DNA from 4 places in the Paenibacillus sp. F4 genome. Region 1 is predicted to be linked to each of the others. Evidence: riboswitches for the same ligand, from Rfam matches in the RefSeq annotation. Region 1 holds a riboswitch; each other region holds the start of a gene.
The links. Region 1 has a riboswitch for cobalamin ahead of C1T21_RS03125 (ABC transporter substrate-binding protein). Riboswitches for the same ligand answer to the same signal wherever they lie in the genome.
Positions count from the first base shown of each region.

Region 2: linked by a shared signal. The riboswitch ahead of C1T21_RS06030 (ABC transporter substrate-binding protein) and the one ahead of C1T21_RS03125 (ABC transporter substrate-binding protein) in region 1 are both predicted to bind cobalamin.
Region 3: linked by a shared signal. The riboswitch ahead of cobJ (precorrin-3B C(17)-methyltransferase) and the one ahead of C1T21_RS03125 (ABC transporter substrate-binding protein) in region 1 are both predicted to bind cobalamin.
Region 4: linked by a shared signal. The riboswitch ahead of metE (5-methyltetrahydropteroyltriglutamate--homocysteine S-methyltransferase) and the one ahead of C1T21_RS03125 (ABC transporter substrate-binding protein) in region 1 are both predicted to bind cobalamin.

Region 1 covers NZ_POVS01000006.1:127,287-132,155, reverse strand. The annotation lists gene C1T21_RS03135 (ABC transporter permease) at 1-374, opposite strand, end outside; gene nikB (nickel ABC transporter permease) at 389-1,318, opposite strand; gene C1T21_RS03125 (ABC transporter substrate-binding protein) at 1,334-2,914, opposite strand; cobalamin riboswitch at 3,132-3,335, opposite strand; gene C1T21_RS27715 (hypothetical protein) at 4,147-4,869, shown strand, end outside.
Region 2 covers NZ_POVS01000008.1:46,023-50,891, forward strand. The annotation lists gene cbiB (adenosylcobinamide-phosphate synthase CbiB) at 1-410, shown strand, start outside; gene C1T21_RS06025 (histidine phosphatase family protein) at 449-1,207, shown strand; cobalamin riboswitch at 1,330-1,523, shown strand; gene C1T21_RS06030 (ABC transporter substrate-binding protein) at 1,732-2,739, shown strand; gene C1T21_RS06035 (FecCD family ABC transporter permease) at 2,736-3,782, shown strand; gene C1T21_RS06040 (ABC transporter ATP-binding protein) at 3,779-4,612, shown strand; gene cobT (nicotinate-nucleotide--dimethylbenzimidazole phosphoribosyltransferase) at 4,656-4,869, shown strand, end outside.
Region 3 covers NZ_POVS01000006.1:372,785-377,653, forward strand. The annotation lists gene C1T21_RS04210 (uroporphyrinogen-III synthase) at 1-317, shown strand, start outside; gene C1T21_RS04215 (LOG family protein) at 523-1,077, shown strand; cobalamin riboswitch at 1,135-1,320, shown strand; gene cobJ (precorrin-3B C(17)-methyltransferase) at 1,635-3,431, shown strand; gene C1T21_RS04225 (sirohydrochlorin chelatase) at 3,524-4,585, shown strand; gene cobK (precorrin-6A reductase) at 4,582-4,869, shown strand, end outside.
Region 4 covers NZ_POVS01000006.1:341,834-346,702, reverse strand. The annotation lists gene C1T21_RS04085 (anaerobic ribonucleoside triphosphate reductase) at 1-803, shown strand, start outside; gene nrdG (anaerobic ribonucleoside-triphosphate reductase activating protein) at 800-1,297, shown strand; cobalamin riboswitch at 1,481-1,676, shown strand; gene metE (5-methyltetrahydropteroyltriglutamate--homocysteine S-methyltransferase) at 1,837-4,155, shown strand; gene C1T21_RS04070 (DUF6985 domain-containing protein) at 4,244-4,777, opposite strand.

The DNA of each region.
Region 1 (4,869 bases):
ACCGTTAAAATAATATCAGGAAAAGCCAGTACGCCGTCGATTCCCCGCATGACCAGCTGGTCTACGCGTCCGCGCACATAACCAATGAGCAACCCTATAGGCAGACTGAAGCACAGCGTAGCTACAGTAATTGCACATGCGATTAGCACGCTCGTCCGAATCCCGTAAATTAGCCGTGACAGCACATCCCGACCCAGATGATCCGTACCGAAAGGATATTTCCGACTGGGTGGTGCCAGACGGTTCAAAAGATCCACTTGAAGAGGATCATGAGGAGCGACCCATGGAGCTAATAACCCAAGCAGCACGATCAGACCAAACAGTACGCCTCCTGCCAGCAAGCTCCCTTGAAAGGAAAGCCGTATCTTTTTCATTTTCAGCTTCCCCCTTAACGCAAACGCAGCCTCGGATCTATCGCCGTCTGGACCACATCCACCAAACACTGAACTCCTACAATTAAAAATACAGCAAAAATAACATACCCCTGAATCACCGGATAATCTCGCTGTGTAATCGCATCTATAAAATACTTGCCCAACCCCGGCCATGAAAAAATGGTCTCTACGATGACATTACCTGCCAGCATAAATGATAGATTGGTGCCTAGCAGTGTAATTATAGGCAGAACCGCATGCTTAAATATCTCAAAAAAGAGGATATGCATACGGGAAAAGCCTCGGGCCTTCGCTGCTTTCACAAAATTCCGGTCACCCAGCTCCAGCATTTGAGCACGCAGTACACGTGCTTGCACAGCTCCCAAACCTGCACCAAGAGTCAGCGCTGGGAGCACTAGATGTGTCCAGTCCTCCCTTCCCATGGATGGGAGCCAGCCCAAGCGAACGGAGAATAGATAGATCAACAGAAAACCAAGCCAAAAAGAGGGGATCGACGATCCCAGCAGGGCGAACAGCCTGCCCAGACGATCCAGTGGGCCGCTGATTTTTAGCGAGGCAGCCAGCCCCAGCCCCAGCGTAAGCACCGTCATGACGGCAAAGCCCGCAGCAGCTAGCTCCACAGTAGCAGGCAGTCTGTTCCACAGTTCGGCTAGCACAGATTCCTTGGATACATACGAGGTGCCCCAATGCCCTGTGAACACATCCCGCAGCCAGTTCACATATTGAATATGAAGCGGTTCGTTTAAGCCCAGTTCCTGCCGTAGCGTCGTCAACGCTTCCTCAGAGGCAGGGACATTATGCGCGGTGAGCAAAATGGTAGCAGGGTCACCAGGAGCCAGCCGCATCAGTACAAAAGTCAGCGTGGATACAACGAATACAATGATGAGCAGCTGCGCCACACGTTCCAGTATAAAACGAATCATAGGATACGCAGCTCGTTATTCCGCAATATCGGATTGCGCTGTAATGTAGTAATACTCGATCGGATGCGGTGTAAAACCCTCCACCCCTTTTTTCACGCCAAACACATTATCAGGATGCACAATGAACGACTGTGGCAAATCCGTATTGATGATATCCAGCGCTTGTAGTGTCACGGCATTACGCTGCGCTGTATCCTTCGCCAGCTTCAAGCTGTTAAGAATACTCTCCAACGGTTTGGAACTATAACGGCTTACATTGGCTTCGCTTTTCGAAGAATAAAACATGTCCATAAAATATTGTGGCTCTCCTGTATGAGCAGTAAGCATACTGTACATAGCAAAATCCCAATCGTTTTTGGTCAACGCCTCGTCGATATTTTCCACCTTGCGAATCTTGACCTGGATTCCCTCTTTCAGCAATTGGCTTTGGATGACCTCAGCCATAACAGAGAGCTCCGGACGCTGAGGGAAAGTCAGCAGCGTAACCTCGAACGGCTTGCCATGCTTAGTCCATGTCCCTTGGGCGTCCTTCTGCCAGCCATCCTTCGTCAACAGTTGCTCTGCCGTTCCGTCCAGCGCTTTACGCTCAACTTTACCGAAGGGAAGAATACTCGGGAACGGGCAGCTTGCCTCCGTACCGAAGCCCCTCATGACGGCGCTCACAATCGATGTGCGCGGAATCAGGCTGTCCACCACCTTACGGTTCGCCGCATCCTTGAATACTGGCGATTCCATATTGTACACGATCATATGGGTGCGCAAGGAGGGAGCCGACAGCACTTGTAGCTTGTCGTTCTTTTTCAGTACCTCTGCGTTATCAACCGGAATATCCGTCGCTACGTCCACCTCGCCGGATTGCAGCGCCATCAGGCGCGAATTCCCGTCCGTAATGAACTTCATTGTCGCCTCAGCCAATCGTGCCTTCTCGCCCCAATATCCGTCATAACGCTCTACGACCAAGGATTGGTCCTTGCTGAACGCTTTAATTTTAAAGGCGCCTGTCATCGCTGGGTAGCTCTGCTCATCCTTCATCGATGCCACATTCAGTACAATCGTCGATGGATCAGCTAGATTGGACACCAGCGCCGCGTTCGGCTGGTTTGTCGTGATTTTCAAAGCCAGCGGGCCGCTTACATCAATGGACTTCACATTCAGTAAATCCTTCGCCAGATGGCTTTTCTCGATAGATCGTAGCAAAGATGCTTTTACACTTGCTGCATCCATACTCTTTCCATCATGAAAAGTGACTTTATCCTGCAAGCTGAACGTCCAAACTGTAGGACTGTCCTGCTTCCACTCCTTTGCCAGCCAAGCCACAGGCTCCAGCTTTTCATTCAAACGTACCAGTGTCTCACCTGCACCGGATCGCATCACATCCCAGCTATTATCTCCATGCGGGTCAACGCCTGACGGTTTCCATGTATACGCCATTACCAGCTTTTTATCTGTCGCTGTTTGTTGTGCTGACGCGTTTTCACCTTTGCCGGAGCTATCCGACGTCTTATTGCTGGCACATCCCGAAAGAGCCATAACTGCCAGCAACAGCATCATCCCTGTATATATCAACCATGAACGCCTGCTACGATTGCTAATCATTCGATGAATCCCCCTCTATCTTGTAAAATCATATAAACCTAACGCAAAGCGCGAAAAAAGCATTCCGGACCACTTGATCAGCAGTCAGAAATGCTTTCATTATAAAATGTCAAAACACACCTCGAAGCCAACTCCAAAAACATAGAAGGGATCAGATCGGTTTCAGACATTCCGTATGCAGCACGCCTAACCACCTCCCCAGCATCCCGTGGGTCTGACAGTGATGTCAAAACAGGCAGGTCTCCTGACTCCAAGCGTATCTTTCAGGCCTTCCCGGTTCTTCACAGTTCCAGTGGCTGTTCTGAAAGCTCCAGCAGTATCCTGCTGATGCCTGTATACAGTGGCGGGCCCGTGTCGGAATCAACCGAACTTCCCTTTTAAGTGAACACGCTCAACAACTATCCACATGGTCTCAACAAAACCCCGTACATAGAGTCGTCCGGCTCACACCTGTTTTCTTCCTTTATTTCTTTCCATTACGATCTTATTTTGTTGTCACAGGCTTGTCAATAAATGCTGCACAATAATTTAAATTTGAACAATATGGCAAGAATGAAGGTAATGGCTATTCGTTGCGTGCACGAAATGAACGTGCTAAAATTAGGTATAAAGATAACCTTTGTGTCCGTATACTAAAAAGAGTCTTCGCCGCGCCAACGGCAAAGACTCTTAGGACTTGAAAGGCTGTGGATCACCACGGCGCGCTAAATACTTAGCTAAACCCACCGTTAGGCGCCTAACCTAATTACGCGGTGGGTTTTCGCTTGTTCCGAAATTTTCGACGTAGCCAGCGATAAAGTTTACGAATACTAAACACCAGGCTTAGTAACGTAACCATCCAACGCAATACATCGTAGCACGACACAAGTGTGACCATCGGCTTCACCCCCTATCGGGAAGCTGCACCGTGGTCCGAAAACATCCACCACTATTCAAAATCCATAATTTAGATTATACCATGCCCCTTCCTACCACTCTAGCAAATTCTTCTAGTAGATTATCAAGCTCCTAATATTCATTTGGGGAACTCCTTCAGCTTCTTACTCCTGCTGGACTATCAATTCCGCTGTTATAAGGCTGTCATTAAATATCGTATATATATCAGACTAATGGACTCTTGCTAATACAAATACAGATAAATATATTCATATATACCATTAAAAGGTTGACATGGTGTGTAAGCTCCTTTATGCTATCTATGGATTTACAAATTTTTCAAGGAGGCACTTTGTATGAAAGTAAAGTTTCTACCACAAGCTTTTCTGGCAGCAACGTTACTCATCTCTTTGGGGGTCGTCAGTCCAGCAATCTCCCATGCTGAGAAAGGAGAAAAAATCCCTGACCAGATGTTGGCGGGTACTATCATCCAATATGATGAGAACAATAATATGGTTGTACTAGAAAAGGGAACTCCAGTACCTGAACCACAAAAATCTCTAGCTGCTATTGCCCCACTTACTGCTGAACAACAAATTGAGCTAGAGAAGGAAGAAGCACGAGTTAAGGAAATCAAAGAAGAAGCCAAATCACTGCCGGTATATCATATTGATAACCCTGACCCTCAACCTGGTTTAAAAGTAATTTATGATGGCGAAGGTTACATCAAAGATATTATCTTGCCTGATCAAAAGGAAAATGTGATTACTACTAATAATGTATCACTTCAGGCACTACCACGCGGAACACGCAAAGCACCTGGGACTTATACATACGGAGCACATAATAATGAAATTGTCATTACCGGAACTTCGAGCGGCAAGGTTCAAGGCACAGGTAGAGGGACAAATTTTACGGACTCAACTGGTGAAAATTCCAATTCACTAAAAAGAGGCGACTGTGCAACAAAAGGGGCTATTGATAATCCTGAGTTTGGAACAAGCATTGCAGTAAGAAATATAGATAACAATATTTCTACTAGCTTTGTCAAAGCTGATAATGGAAGTCTTCCAGATGCA
Region 2 (4,869 bases), on a different contig from region 1:
AAAATGAAAAGTATCTGCATTTAGGCTGGGCTTCAGCACGTCTGGATGATGTCGCTAACTACATACCGGCACGCCTGACAGCGGCAATGCTTGTGGTAGCGGCGTGGATGTACAAGCGAGATGCTGCAAGAAGCTGGCGCACAGTCAAGCGAGACGCTCGTCTGCACCCAAGCCCGAACAGTGGCTTCCCGGAATCGGCTGTTGCTGGTGCACTGGGGATTCGTCTTGGAGGCTATAATGTGTATCATGGCGTGCGCTCCTTTCGTGCATACATGGGCGATTGGATACGACCGCTAGAGTCGAAAGATATACGGCATACGATCCAGCTGATGTTCGCCGTGTCCAGTATGTTTGTAGGATTGTGTTTGTTAGGAGCCGCAGGTTGTTTTGCCTTGGGATGGGTGCGGTGAGGAGTGACACACTGAATAATGATCGAGCAGGAAGTGACATGATCTTGAAACAAGATATAGCAGCAAAAAGGACAGTAGAATACGCACAAAGTCCGAACTCACAGGAGGATAAGGTGCCGTATGATGCTAAAGAAGATCTGCATTGGGACATGGAACTCGTGTTAGTTCGTCACGGCACAACCTTATGGAACAAGGAACGTCGATATCTGGGACACTCCGACTTAGGTTTGCTACCGGGAGCAGAGCAGGAATTAAAGCCTTTGCAAGAAAAATTGCAAGGGCAGTCCTTTGCTCGGATCTATTGCAGCGATTTAATGCGATGTCGCCAGACCTTGCAGATCATTGTGCCGGAATCAGAATTGACGTCTGGAGGTTTCCTATCCACTATGTCTCCTATGATGGAACCACGTCTGCGAGAGCTTCATTTTGGCGAGTGGGATGGAAAAACGTATGACATGCTCAAGGATGTGTCGTTGTATCGCGCTTGGATTGATGAGCCGCAACGGATAACCCCTCCTGGAGGAGAGTCTTGGGCAGATTTTGTGAATCGTCTACGGAAATTTCTTGACTCTCTGTATGAATGGCGTGTTGCTATGGAAGTTCAACCCATGGATTTGACTGCTGGGCCACCCTCTGTTTTGGTCGTTACGCATGGTGGCGTAATTCGTCAGTTAGCTTGTATGCTGATACCGGGCCATGATTTTTGGAGTCTGAATCCGAAGCCGGGAGAAGCATTTAGGATTCAATTGAGGCTGGCAGGACCGCACAATTACATAGCCGAAATGCTCCCTCATTAGGTTAGACACCAGCGGATAAAGAGGCTGTTTGGGTTGTAAGCCGCCTCATTTTAACCTATAATCATCAAGTAAAAGAACGGCTTGACTACCACTACATCAAATATCCAGCAGACGAGGTCGGCGCAGTGTGATGAAACTATGGTTTCCCTTGCCTGCGCTGTTAAAAGGGAAGTCGGTGTAAGTCCGGCGCGGTCCCGCCACTGTAAATGGAAACATGCCCGTTAGTCCTGCTTTATGTGCTACTAAGCATATGAAGGAATTTCAGGACATGCATCTTACCATAAGTCAGGATACCTGCCCGTCCGCCTGTCACCATAATCCTTCGAGGAAAGGATGACGTGTTCGCAGTGACTGTCCGTGCGGAAAGAAGCTGCCGCCTGCGCATGATCTGCGCTAACGTGACCCCTGTGTCCTGATATGAGGATGCGGGGTTTTTTTGATAGGAAAAGAAGGCTGGATTTAGAAGATATCTGATGATGCTCAAGTAACGCTCTTAACGATTTTTTTATGAAGGGGTGCAAATCATGGCAGGAAAAAAAATAAAGGTTTGGACAACAGGTCTATTGGTTCTGATTTTGGCAGTTGTGCTGAGTGCATGTGGCGCTAATGGAAAAAATGCTGAAAATAAAGAGAATCAGACTTCTGCACAGCAGCCAGGAAAGACCGTAACCGCACAAGAGCCTCCGGGCAAAACAGTTTACCCACTCACAGTTAAGGATGCAACAGGACAGGAATTTACATTCAAAAAAGCGCCGGATAAAATCGTTTCCGTCTCCCCGGCAGAAACCGAGGCGCTGTTCGCCATCGGGCTGGATAAGGAAATAGTCGGCGTCTCCGACTACTCTGATTACCCGGAAGCAGCTACGAAAAAGCCTAAAGTGGGCGGTATTATGAAACCGAACGAAGAGGCAATCATTGCTGCTAACCCAGAAGTCGTTTTTGCAGGGATATCACTTAGTGAACAGGCTACGACCAAGCTGCGCGACATGGGAATTATGATTTTTAAAACGGAACCGAAGACAGTTGAAGATGTCATAGCTAACATCGAATTGTATGGGAAAATCACCGATCATCAGAAAGAAGCGAGAGCGGTGACTGACAAGATGAGAGCAGATGTAGCGGAAGTGAAAGAAGGAATTAAAAATATCGGTAAAGGGCAGAAGCTGCGGGTTTACGTCGAGTTTTCACCAGGCTGGACAGTTGGTAAAGGCGAGTTTATGGACGAGCTGATTACGTTGGCGGGCGGCGAAAATGTAGGTGCCACGCAGAAGGGGTGGTACCAAATTAGTGAGGAAAATATTATTGCTGCGAACCCTGACGTGATTTTGTACAGCAAAAGTGTCAAGGACGACAAAACTGGTCAAACGCTCGGCGAAATCATTAAAGCTCGCAGTGGATGGGATCAAATATCGGCTGTTCGCCACAACCGGGTGTTTGCCGTGGATGATAATTTGATCAGTCGTCCGGGTCCACGCGTAACGGAAGGTCTCAAGGAAGTGGCCAAGGGCGTGTATCCTGAAATTTTCAAATGAACCGTAAACTGATCGGCTTTGGAGGGACAGGTCTTGTCCTGCTGTTGCTGACGCTGCTGCTCTGTCTTGGCATCGGCTCGGCCAAGCTTCCGGTCAGCCAGATCACAGGCATTCTGGTTAACCACCTTCCGTGGTTAGGCGATACGTTTACACCGGATTGGAATACATCCTCAGAGCAGATTATTTTGAAGGTCAGATTGCCACGAGTGTTACTGGGAATGTTGGTAGGAGCAGCGCTGGCGCTGGCGGGAGCCGGATTTCAGGGTGTGCTGCGTAATCCTTTGGCTGATCCGTATACACTGGGGGTATCCTCGGGGGCTTCGGTAGGAGCGGCAGTACTGATTTATTGGGGCCTTCAATTTTCATTTGTTGGCATATGGACGCTGCCGCTAGTGGCATTTACGACCGGAATGCTGACGCTGTGGATGGTGCTGACGTTGGCACGGGAAGGTGGAAAAATTCCGACACAAAGTCTCATTTTGTCGGGTGTGGTGATGCAATCCTTTCTGGGAGCGGTTGTTTCCTTTCTGACAGCCATGTCGAAGGAGACGGTCAATGAAATATTGTACTGGACGATGGGAAGTCTTAGTCTGCGCGGTTGGTCATATACAGGAATCCTTTTACCTTATGTGGTCATAGGACTGGTATTTCTATGGAACCGGGCACGGGTGCTGAATATTTTGGCTTTGGGTGAACGTCAGGCGGCTCACATGGGAGTTCATGTAGATGCGACGAAGCTATCTGTTCTGATCATTTCCACGCTGCTGACAGCTGCCGCTGTCTCGGTATGTGGAGTGATTGGCTTTGTGGGACTTGTTGTACCGCATATCATTCGTCTGGTGACAGGTCCTGATTACCGGATGATTGTTCCATTATCTGCGCTCGGTGGAGCCATTTTTATGGCTTGGGCAGATACGGCGGCTCGCACGTTGTTAGCCCCCACGGAAATTCCTCTGGGCGTGATGACGGCCTTTGTTGGGGCACCGTTCTTCGCATATCTCCTGTATCGGAACAAGAAGCTGCGCAGGGGGGAACTGCTGTGACAGAACAAAGTGAATCACAGAAAGTGCGTGATCGGGCATTAGAGGTAGCGGGTCTGACACGTGCCTATGGAGAGTTCCATGCGTTAAAGAATATAAGCTGGAGCGTCGACGAAGGAACTTGGTGGGGGATTATTGGTCCGAACGGCAGTGGAAAATCGACCTTGCTGCATCTGCTTTCGGGTGTAGATCAGCCAACATCGGGAAACGTTCATATCTATGGCAAAAAGGTCGGTAGCTACAGCAGAAAAGAGCTTTCCCGACTCATAGCCGTACTCCAACAGGAAGGGCTTCCTCCAGTGGGATACACCGTCAGAGAAGTCGTAGAAATGGGACGTTTTCCTCATCAGGACTGGTTAGGCAGGGAAAAGGGTGTTGATGTGGAGGCGATCACGGATCGCGTGCTGGAGCGATTGGGTCTTACCACGTTGGCGGACAGAGCATTGGACCGCTTGAGTGGGGGACAGCGACAGCGTGTAGCTTTGGCAAAAGTAATGGTGCAGGAGCCACGAATATTGCTGCTGGACGAGCCTACGACCTATCTGGACTTGCGCTATCAGCTTGAATTTATGGAACTGCTGGCAGATTGGCGCCAAGAAACGGGTGTGACGATCATTGCGGTCTTGCATGATCTTAACTTGACAGCCCAATTTTGCGAAGATTTGCTTGTACTCAAAGATGGAATGGTTGAAGGATTGGGAGCTTCATCGAAGTTATTAACCGAGGATCGGATTCGCCGTGTATATGGTGTTGAGCCTGTGATGCTTCCGCATCCCGATAGCGGTGTGCCGCAGCTCTTGCTGCGCAGAAGTGCTTCGGACACAGCAGATTAAATAAACGATGAAACACACTTAAAAAGAGCAGGGAGTGGAAGGTATGAACAACAAGCTGCGTCAGCTGATCGATAGCATTGCCCAGCCGAATGGGGTGGCGGCCTCGGCAGCTTCAGCCCATTTGGACCAATTAACGAAGCCACCGGGAAGTCTTGGAAAGTTGGAAAGTGTGGCCATTCAGCTAGCAGGAATTACAGGAGTGGACAAGCCTGAATTTGAGCGTAAAACGGTTATGGTTATGGCTGCGGATCACGGGG
Region 3 (4,869 bases), 250 kb from region 1:
TGCAGGCGTTACTGGAGGATGTTATCCATCGTAATGTTGATGCCGTTACGTTCACGAGTGGTCCGCAAATTCGATTTTTAGCCCAATATGCGAGAGAGCAAAATCGAATCGAGGATTTACTGGAAGCTTTCCGTGAGGATGTGATTGCTGTATCAGTAGGGAAGGTGACTGCACAGTCCATTGTGGAAGAAGGGATTGATCGAGTCGTGTTTCCAACCGAAGAGCGCATGGGCGCGATGATGGTGGAGCTGGGCAAATATTTTGAGCATAACGATTCGGTGCATGGCTGTGGTCTGAAGATCGTGAATGGTCATTGAAATGAGATAGAAATTATAAATATAGTATGCTAAAAATGAACTTATATTTTTGGATAAAGCGTAAAATAAAGATAAGGGCCTGCGAGGTCTTTATCTTTTTTTATTGGACATGCATCGAGAAAGATTTTTGTTATAGCGAAAATATTTAGCTAATATAATGAATAAGTTTCGATGCATGATACTTAGGACAGGAGCTGAGACGTTAATGAATTCTATTTGTGTATTTGCCGGGTCCAGACCTGGACATTCATCGGTATATGTTGAAGCGGCAGGCAAGCTGGGAGAAGCCATGGCTCGCCATCATATCCGTCTGATCTATGGTGGCTCTAGCAGGGGGCTGATGGGAGAGGTGGCGGATGGAATACTGGCGGGTGACGGTCAGGCCACTGGTATTATGCCTACCCTGTTATTTGATGCAGAGATCATTCATCGAGGAGTTACCGAATTTATTGAGGTAGCAAGCATGCATGAACGTAAAGCGGCAATGAGCGAGATGGCCGATGCGTTTATTGCCCTTCCGGGTGGTTTGGGAACCTTCGAGGAGCTATTCGAAGTATTGTGCTGGGCGCAAATCGGCATTCATCGCAAGCCCATTGGGCTGCTGAATGTGAATGGATATTTTGACCCATTAGTAGAAATGGTGCGTCATAGCGTGCAAGAAGGGTTTACTGGGTCTGAGCATCCAGCGCTACTAAGCATCTCTGCCGACCCGGACGAATTGCTACATATGTTAAAAAATAAAGCAGAGAACTTGAAATAAAGCGTTTTTCGTGCTTGCACAACTGATTGAGGCAAGGTTATGATAAGACCCATAATCAAATAGCGGACAGACAAGGTGCCTTTGCGGTTGAGCAAAGGGTAACAGGGAATCGGGTGCAAATCCCGAGCGGTCCCGCCACTGTAAGGAAGAGGATTTTTTTAAATGGTCACTCGTGAAAAACGGGGAAGACGAAAGAATCTGTTGATGCCAAGCCAGGAGACCTACCTTGATCTGTATGCACCGTTAACCTTCGCGGAGAGGATGGGTGTACGAAATCAGGAAATCAGGCACACGTTGCTTTTTCCATGTTGGTTAGAGGTTTGCGTGGATATGAACGTGCAGCAGCGTTTGAAGCGTAAACAGACAGGTGGAAAACAACGGCAGGCTGGAGGAAGACAAATAGTGTCTTCTTACGCTGTTTGTTCGTCTGATGAGAGATACGTACATAGAAACCCCATCCGGGCAGGATGGGGTTTTTTGAGTTACAGAATGGATGTCCATAAATCATTGAAATAGATAGGATAGCTACCCTGAAAAGGGTGAATAGGAGGAGCACGATGAGCCCATTAGGAAAATTGCTGGTGATTGGATTTGGACCAGGAGATATGGAACATATCACAAAACGGGCGCTGGATGCGCTGGCCGAAAGTGAGGTCATTATCGGCTACAATACCTACGTTGATTTGATCCGTCCGTTGTTGAACGGACAAGAGATTGTACGCACAGGGATGACAGAGGAAGTGAGTCGTGCGCAGGAGGCGGTTCGCCAAGCAGAGATGGGCAAGAAGGTAGCTGTCATTTCCAGTGGAGATGCAGGAGTCTATGGTATGGCAGGGCTGGTGTACGAAGTGCTGATGCAGAAAGGTTGGCGACGCGAGGACGGGGTTGAGGTAGAAGTCGTACCGGGGATCTCAGCTATTCAGTCCTGTGCTTCACTGTTGGGGGCGCCAGTTATGCATGATGCTTGCACGATCAGTCTGAGTGATCATCTGACTCCATGGGAAACGATTGTGAAGCGTGTAGAAGCAGCGGCTTCGGCCGATTTTGTGATTGCATTATACAACCCGCGCAGTGGTCGGCGTACCCGCCAGATTGTGGAGACGCAGTCCATTTTGCTGCGTTACCGCGATCCGCAAACTCCAGTAGGGTTGGTGAAAAGTGCTTATCGTGAACGTCAGCAAGTTATTGTAACGACGCTGGAAGATATGCTGAACCATGACATCGGGATGCTGACGACTGTAATCATAGGCAATTCCTCGACGACGGTGTATGACGGCTTGATCGTGACTCCGCGCGGATATCAGCGCAAATACACGCTGGATGCGACCGAGCAAGCGCTCAAGCCACATCAGCGTCTCCGCACGGAAGCGGAGCCGTGGTCGCTGGGCGCGCAAGAGGATAGACCGCAGGCAGGTGCAGCCCCGACTACGCTCGCTGGTCCCTCCGCGAGCGGCGCTGCGGTTGCGACGCAGGCACGCCCGCAAGCGATAGCTGCCGTGCAGGCAACGACCGCTGTGCAAACCGGCGCAGCCCCGGCATCTCTGGCGGCAGAGGCACTAAGCCGTCTCGCTGTCGGCGGCAAGCTGCCTGACGCAGCCAACGCTCGCTGGAGCGAGCATGCGCCTACCGTCGAGAGCACCGCCGGAACGTCAGCGGTGGCCGGAGCGGGGGCCGCGTCCGGAATGACGACAGGCGGCTTTGGCAAGCCTGCGCTATTTGAGGTGGGTGTTTCCCCGGGTGTGGGAAACAAGAAGTTCACCGCTCGCCAGATGGCGCTGCTCGCCGAGGTAGCGGGTGATGACGGCGAGCTGGAATACACGCCAGATCATCAGATCGTGCTGCGCGTACCGTGTGCAGACCCCGAGGAACTGGTCGGACGGCTGCGGGATGAACGATTCATTGTCATGCCGATTGGCGATGTGTTTAAGGTGAAGGCGTGCGACTTCTGCAATATGGAGAAGGATGACGCTGTGCCTGTGGCTGAGCATCTACAGGTTGTACTTGGCGGATTACAGGCACCCAAGGAAACGAGCATTGCTTTGAACGGATGCGGCATGGCCTGCTATGGAGCGGTGCTGGAGGATATCGGAATCGTCTATCGCAAGGGAGGATACGACCTCTTCCTTGGTGGCAAAAAATTCGGTCGCAATGCTCATGCCGCTCAGCCCGTAGCGGAAGGGATTCCGGGTGATCAAATTACTGACATCGTGGAGAACGTCATCGCTGAATATAAGGAAAAAGGGCATCCGAATGAGCGTTTTCATAAATTTTTTAAACGTGTAGGTGTCGTTGCGGGTTTCCGGCATGAAGATGCACCAGCAACGGTAGAAGTGAATGCGGTTTGTGGTGATTAATGGACTGAAGGCCTGATGAACTGGATACAAGCATATATATAAAATAGGGCGTCATGCAGGCTATCCCTATTAAAGAGGAGGAAAAAACAGCAGTGGATGCAATATTGTTGGTTGGACATGGAAGTCGGGACCCGGAGGGGAACCAGGAACTGCTGGAATTTGCACAGGCAGTGGCAGACCGGGTACCGGATATGTGCGTGGAAACCTGTTTCTTGGAGTTGGCACGTCCCAGCATTGCTGATGGGATGCAAAGATGTGTGGAGAAAGGGGCGACGCGTGTCGTTCTCATTCCGATTATCTTGTTCGCAGCGGTACATGCCAAAATTGATATTCCGATGGCTATTGATCGGGCAAAAGCAAAGTATCCGCAGGTGGAATTTGTATATGGACGCCCGATTGGCGTTCACGAGAAAATCGTCAGCATTCTGCAAAGCCGCTTGAAAGAGGCCCGTCCGGTTGCAGTTCCAGCGGGAATGAATAGCGCTGTAGAGGCATTTGCCGAGGTATCCGACGAAGAAACGGCGGTACTTGTGTTAGGACGCGGAAGTAGCGATCCAGATGCGAACAGTGACTTTTTCAAAATCACCCGTATGCTGTGGGAAAAGCTTTCTTATACGTGGGTAGAGAGCAGCTTTATCGGTGTGACGCAGCCTTCTTTTCCCGATGGATTGGAGCGTTGTGTACGACTGGGGGCCAAAAAGATTATCGTGCTTCCCTATTTTCTGTTCACGGGTGTGCTGATTAAGCGCATCGGAGAAATGACCCAGGAATTTGCCGAGGCTCACCCTACATTACAAGTGGAGATGGGAGGATATTTTGGTTTCCATCCTCAACTGATTGAACTGGTGCTGGAGCGAGCTAAGGAAGGCTTGTTCGGCAAGGTTACGGCCAATTGTGATAATTGCCAGTTCCGTCTGGAGGCGCAGGAGCACCACCATCATCACCACGACCACGACCATGACCACCATCACGATCATGAGGATCATCACCATCATCATGCACATGAGCACGATCATCATGATCACCATACACACAGCCACGATCACACTCATGAGCATGTCCATGCTCACAGCCATGATGACCATGATCACCATCACGAGCATTCACATATGCCATCTGTAGTGAATGGAAGCGGGCAGGTGAAGGGCTCATGATATTCATGCTATGTGGAACGAGCGATGCTCGGGAATTGGCGCTGCAAATCCGTGACAATGGCTTCAACGTATTGACCTCGGTCGTAACCGAAAGCGCGGCAGCCAGCTTGTCCGAAGCAGGGCTGGACGTACGTACAGGCCGAATGACAGCCGATGAAATGAGTGCAATGATTCGGGAGCAGGGAATACAGGCGGTTGTTGATGCCAGTCATCCTTTTGCAGAAGAAGCACATGCGAATGCAATGACAGCCGCTCGCGAATCCGGAGTTCCTTATATTCGCTAC
Region 4 (4,869 bases), 210 kb from region 1:
TTGCGGTAGATGGCCTAATCCATCGCTATCAAATCCAGACCAGCCAGCCTGCCAAAGCCTCGGACTTTATGATGCGCGAAGGGGTATGGGAAGGTGGAGAACAACTGGCGCCAGATGATAAGGTGGGAAGCGTACTAAAGCACGGTACGCTTTCGATCGGGTTCATCGGGCTGGCTGAGTGCATGAAGGCACTATACGGGAAACACCATGGGGAGGATGATTTTGTATACCGCGAGGCACAGCGAATCATCACTTCCATGCGCGTGTATTGCGATCGAATGAGTGAATATCACAATTTAAATATTACATTATTTGCTACGCCTGCCGAAGGTCTGTCGGGCAAGTTCACATTGCTGGATCAACGTGATTTCGGGATTATTCCTGAGGTAAATGATCGAGAATATTACACCAATTCTTTTCATATTCCCGTGTATTACACGCTCCCGGCTGCTCGTAAAATCAGCTTGGAAGCTCCGTTCCATAACCTATGCAACGCTGGTGCGATTTCATACATCGAGTTGGACGGTAATGCGCGAAATAACCCGGATGCGTTTCTTAAAATTGTTCAGTACGCGCTGCATCAGAACATCGGCTACTTCTCCATCAACCACCCGGTGGATCGTTGTACGGAATGTGGTTATGAAGGGATTATCGGGACAAGCTGCCCCCAATGTGGCACAGATGAGGAGCATACACACTTTCAGCGCTTACGTCGGGTAACCGGATATCTGACAGGAGATTATACCGTTCGCTTTAATGCTGCAAAACAGGCAGAAGTTCGAGACCGGGTGAAACATAAGTGAATTTGTGTGGCTACATTCCGGAATCTCTGAACGAAGGATACGGCCTGCGCACTGTCGTGTTCATTAGCGGTTGCCGTCATGCCTGTCCCGGATGCTTTAATCCAGCGTCGTGGAGCTTCCGTGCAGGTGAGCCATTTACACCCCAACGACAACAGGAAGTCATTCGTGACATCATGGATAATCCGTTGTTGGACGGACTGACTCTCTGCGGGGGAGATCCGTTTTTCTCAGCAGCAGAATGCTCGCAATTTGTGCGTGACTTCCGCGAGGCCTGTCCCGACCGAACCGTGTGGGCTTATACTGGCTTTGTCTATGAAGATTTACTCACAGATCAGGAGCGACAGGAGCTAGCGCTTTTGTGCGATGTGATTGTGGATGGTCGTTTTGTAGAACAGCAAAAGGACCTGACCCTTCCCTTCCGGGGCAGTCGCAACCAGCGTCTGGTAGATGTAAAAGCCAGTATTCAGGCAGGCTATACCGTTCTATTGACATAAGGCGATGCTTACCCAGCAAGCAAGAGGCTATATCTAATCTAAGACAAGTCCCCATCATGGGTAAGGCTTGTCTTTTTTTCATATAGCTAACAGATTCCATTGGGGTTTCTATTGCGCATCCTGTAAGTTTCACTTATGATGGTGAACAAGTATACGAGTGCATAATTATTCGTCATACCTTAACCGCATAGCTTGGAGATAGGTGTCTGTTCTATTCAGATCAGGCTTAAAAGGGAAGCCGGTGCAAATCCGGCACGGTCCCGCCACTGTAAACGGGGAACTTTCAGCTGTTCATACATCCACTGGTCCACAGACCGGGAAGGGATGCTGAGAGTCATGATCCGTAAGTCAGGAGACCTGCCTATTTTAACAACATCGCAAGTACCTACGGAAGATAGGGAGGTGTTAAGAGCAGTCGCCGTATTTTTGATTTTTTAATCACGGAGGCATTCTTTCCCCTACTTATTTTTAACTTTGGGGGGAAGAATGCCTTTTTTGGTACGTAAAATAAAACAGCTACCCGCTAGGAGGAAAAGTACATGTCCGTTATTGAATGGCCTGAATTGTCCGGCTTGATTAGCAGTAATCTGGGATATCCGCGTATCGGCGAAAACCGGGAATGGAAGAAAGCGCTGGAACGCTTCTGGAACGGCAGCATTAACGAAAGCGAACTGCAGACGGAGATGAAAAGATTACGGTTGGAGCATCTGAGCAAGCAGCGCGACAAGGGGATTGAACGCATTCCTGTCGGAGACTTCTCCTATTACGATCACATGCTGGATACATCTGTAATGTTCGGTCTGGTACCCGAACGGTTCAACCATCGTCCCGCAGGTCCGGTTCCTCTGTCTGTGTATTTCGGGATCGCTCGTGGACAGAAGGGAGCAACAGCCAGTGAAATGACCAAATGGATGAATACCAATTATCACTACATCGTTCCTGAATTGGCAAACGCAGTCCCGGTGTTCACTGAAAATAAACCTTTACAGGCTTATCGTGAAGCAAAACAAGAACTAGGCATTGATGGGAAACCGGTCCTCATCGGCCCCTATTCATTCGTTACCCTATCCAAAGGCTATGATCGTAAGGAGCTTGCCTCTATTATAAGAACCTTCCTGCCTTTATACACCCGTGTCCTGTCTGAACTAGCAGCAGAAGGTGTCCAGTGGGTCCAAATCGATGAACCTGTCCTGACCACCTCATTCCCAGCAGAGGATCTGGACATTATTCAGGAAGTCTATGAAGTTTTGAACCAAGCTGCGCCCTCCTTAAATATAATGCTGCAAACCTACTTTGGCAGCCTGGACCATTATGAGCGTCTGTCCGCACTTCCTGTACAAGGGCTGGGTCTTGATTTTGTGTATGATGATGGCGAAAATCTTCAGCATATATTGCAGCATGGCTTCCCTAAAGAGAAAACGCTGGGCGCTGGGGTCATTGACGGGCGCAATATATGGCGCAGCGACCTGAACGCTGTGGCTGCTCTGCTGGGGCAGTTAGCAGAACAAACCACTGCCGCACAGCTTATCGTACAGCCATCATGCAGTCTGCTGCATGTGCCAGTCAGTCTGGAGGCAGAGCAAAAGCTGGACAAGGAGCTGGTGCAAGCGCTGGCCTTTGCCGATGAAAAGCTGGAGGAAATCGCCGTCCTGACGGCTGCACTTGGCAAACACGATCCTTCCGCACTCGCCAAGCTTGAGCAAAGTGCGGATGCGGTAGCCCGTTTCAACAGTTCAGCGGCACGCGTACAGACAGCTGCCGATCTGGCCGACCTGTTGGCAAAAGAGCCTCTGTCACGCAGCGTTCCTTTCGCCGAGCGTCGTGAGATTCAGCAAAATAAGCTGAAGTTGCCTCCACTGCCTACGACGACCATTGGTAGCTTCCCGCAAACCGCCGAGATCCGCAAGGCCCGCCTGCACTATCGCAAAGGAGAATGGTCAGCCGAGCAATACCGGACGTTCATCCAACAGCAAATCAAGGAATGGATTGATATTCAGGAGGACATTGGCATTGACGTGCTTGTACATGGGGAATTTGAGCGGACCGATATGGTTGAATTTTTTGGCGAGAAGCTGAACGGCTTTGCTTTTACGCAAAACGGATGGGTGCAGTCCTACGGCTCCCGCTGTGTCAAACCGCCGATTATATACGGAGACGTTTCCTTCGATCAGCCCATGACCGTGGAAGAAACGGCATTCGCTCAATCGTTAACCTCCAAGCCTGTTAAGGGAATGCTTACAGGCCCTGTGACCATTTTGAACTGGTCTTTTGAACGTAATGATATTCCACGCAGTCAAGTTGCTTTTCAGTTGGCTCTGGCATTAAGGGCAGAGGTAGAGGCACTGGAACAAGCCGGCATAGGCATGATTCAAGTCGATGAGCCTGCAATTCGTGAAGGGCTTCCGCTGAAAAAAGAACAACAGCAAGCCTATCTGGATTGGGCAGTTCAAGCCTTCCTTGTGACCACGGCCACCGTAGAGCCAGCGACTCAAATCCATACGCACATGTGCTATTCCGAATTTCAGCATATGATCCAGTCCATCTCCGATATGGATGCTGACGTTATATCTATTGAAACTTCGCGAAGCCACGGAGAACTGATTGTCAGCTTTGAAGATCAGGTATACGACAAAGGCATCGGTCTAGGTGTGTACGATATCCACAGTCCTCGCATCCCCGATGTATCTGAAATGCTAAGCATGATCCAGCGTGCCCTGCGCGTACTGCCATCAGATCTGTTCTGGGTTAATCCGGACTGTGGTCTGAAAACCCGCACCAAGGAGGAATCTGTCGCCGCCTTGCGGCAAATGGTACAGGCGGCTCAAGCAGCCCGGGCTGCATTGGCTGTATCCAATTAATTTTTTTATCGTATCCAATCGCGCCATCATTTTCACCTTCTCCTATTCCCCTTTCCGGCCCTTTTTGCTAAAAGCCAGGAAGGGGGATTTATTCTAGGTCATATAATGTATAAACGCCTTGAATATGCTCCATTTTCATCTGCTTCATATGTACGCCTAAGCCATGTTCTCGATCCCAGGAGCAACTAAAATTCAAATACAGTTCATCCTTTGCCGATGAGTCGGAAATCAGTATAGACATAAGCTGTATTCGATTCAGCAATTGTTCCGGCCGCTCCACATAAGGCGCATATTCATCTGGGTCCTCTCCCCATGTATTGTAAGCATTCCGGTACTTTTCCACTATGCCAGCATAATGATGGTGTATGGACTCCAACACTTTAAGATGAATAGCTGACGAATATTCCATATACTGCTCCCATGTCTTTTTTTGCAACTGTGTAGGTTCTTCTATAGTCTGTGCCTGTTCTTCGGAGTCGGCTCCCACGATAAATTCGACTTCTACTTCCGAGGGCTGCCCGCAAAAATTAACATGTACTACACCACGAAGAACAATCTCCTCAGATACATCCCAAGACTCATCATCCTGTTCCAGTTCCATATACCAGTGTTTCCAATCCACCCTTTACCACCTCTTCATAAAAAGTAATCTTTAACCCTATTGAATACTTTACAATCTATCATTTTAATGAATGAAATTAAAGCGGCATCCTA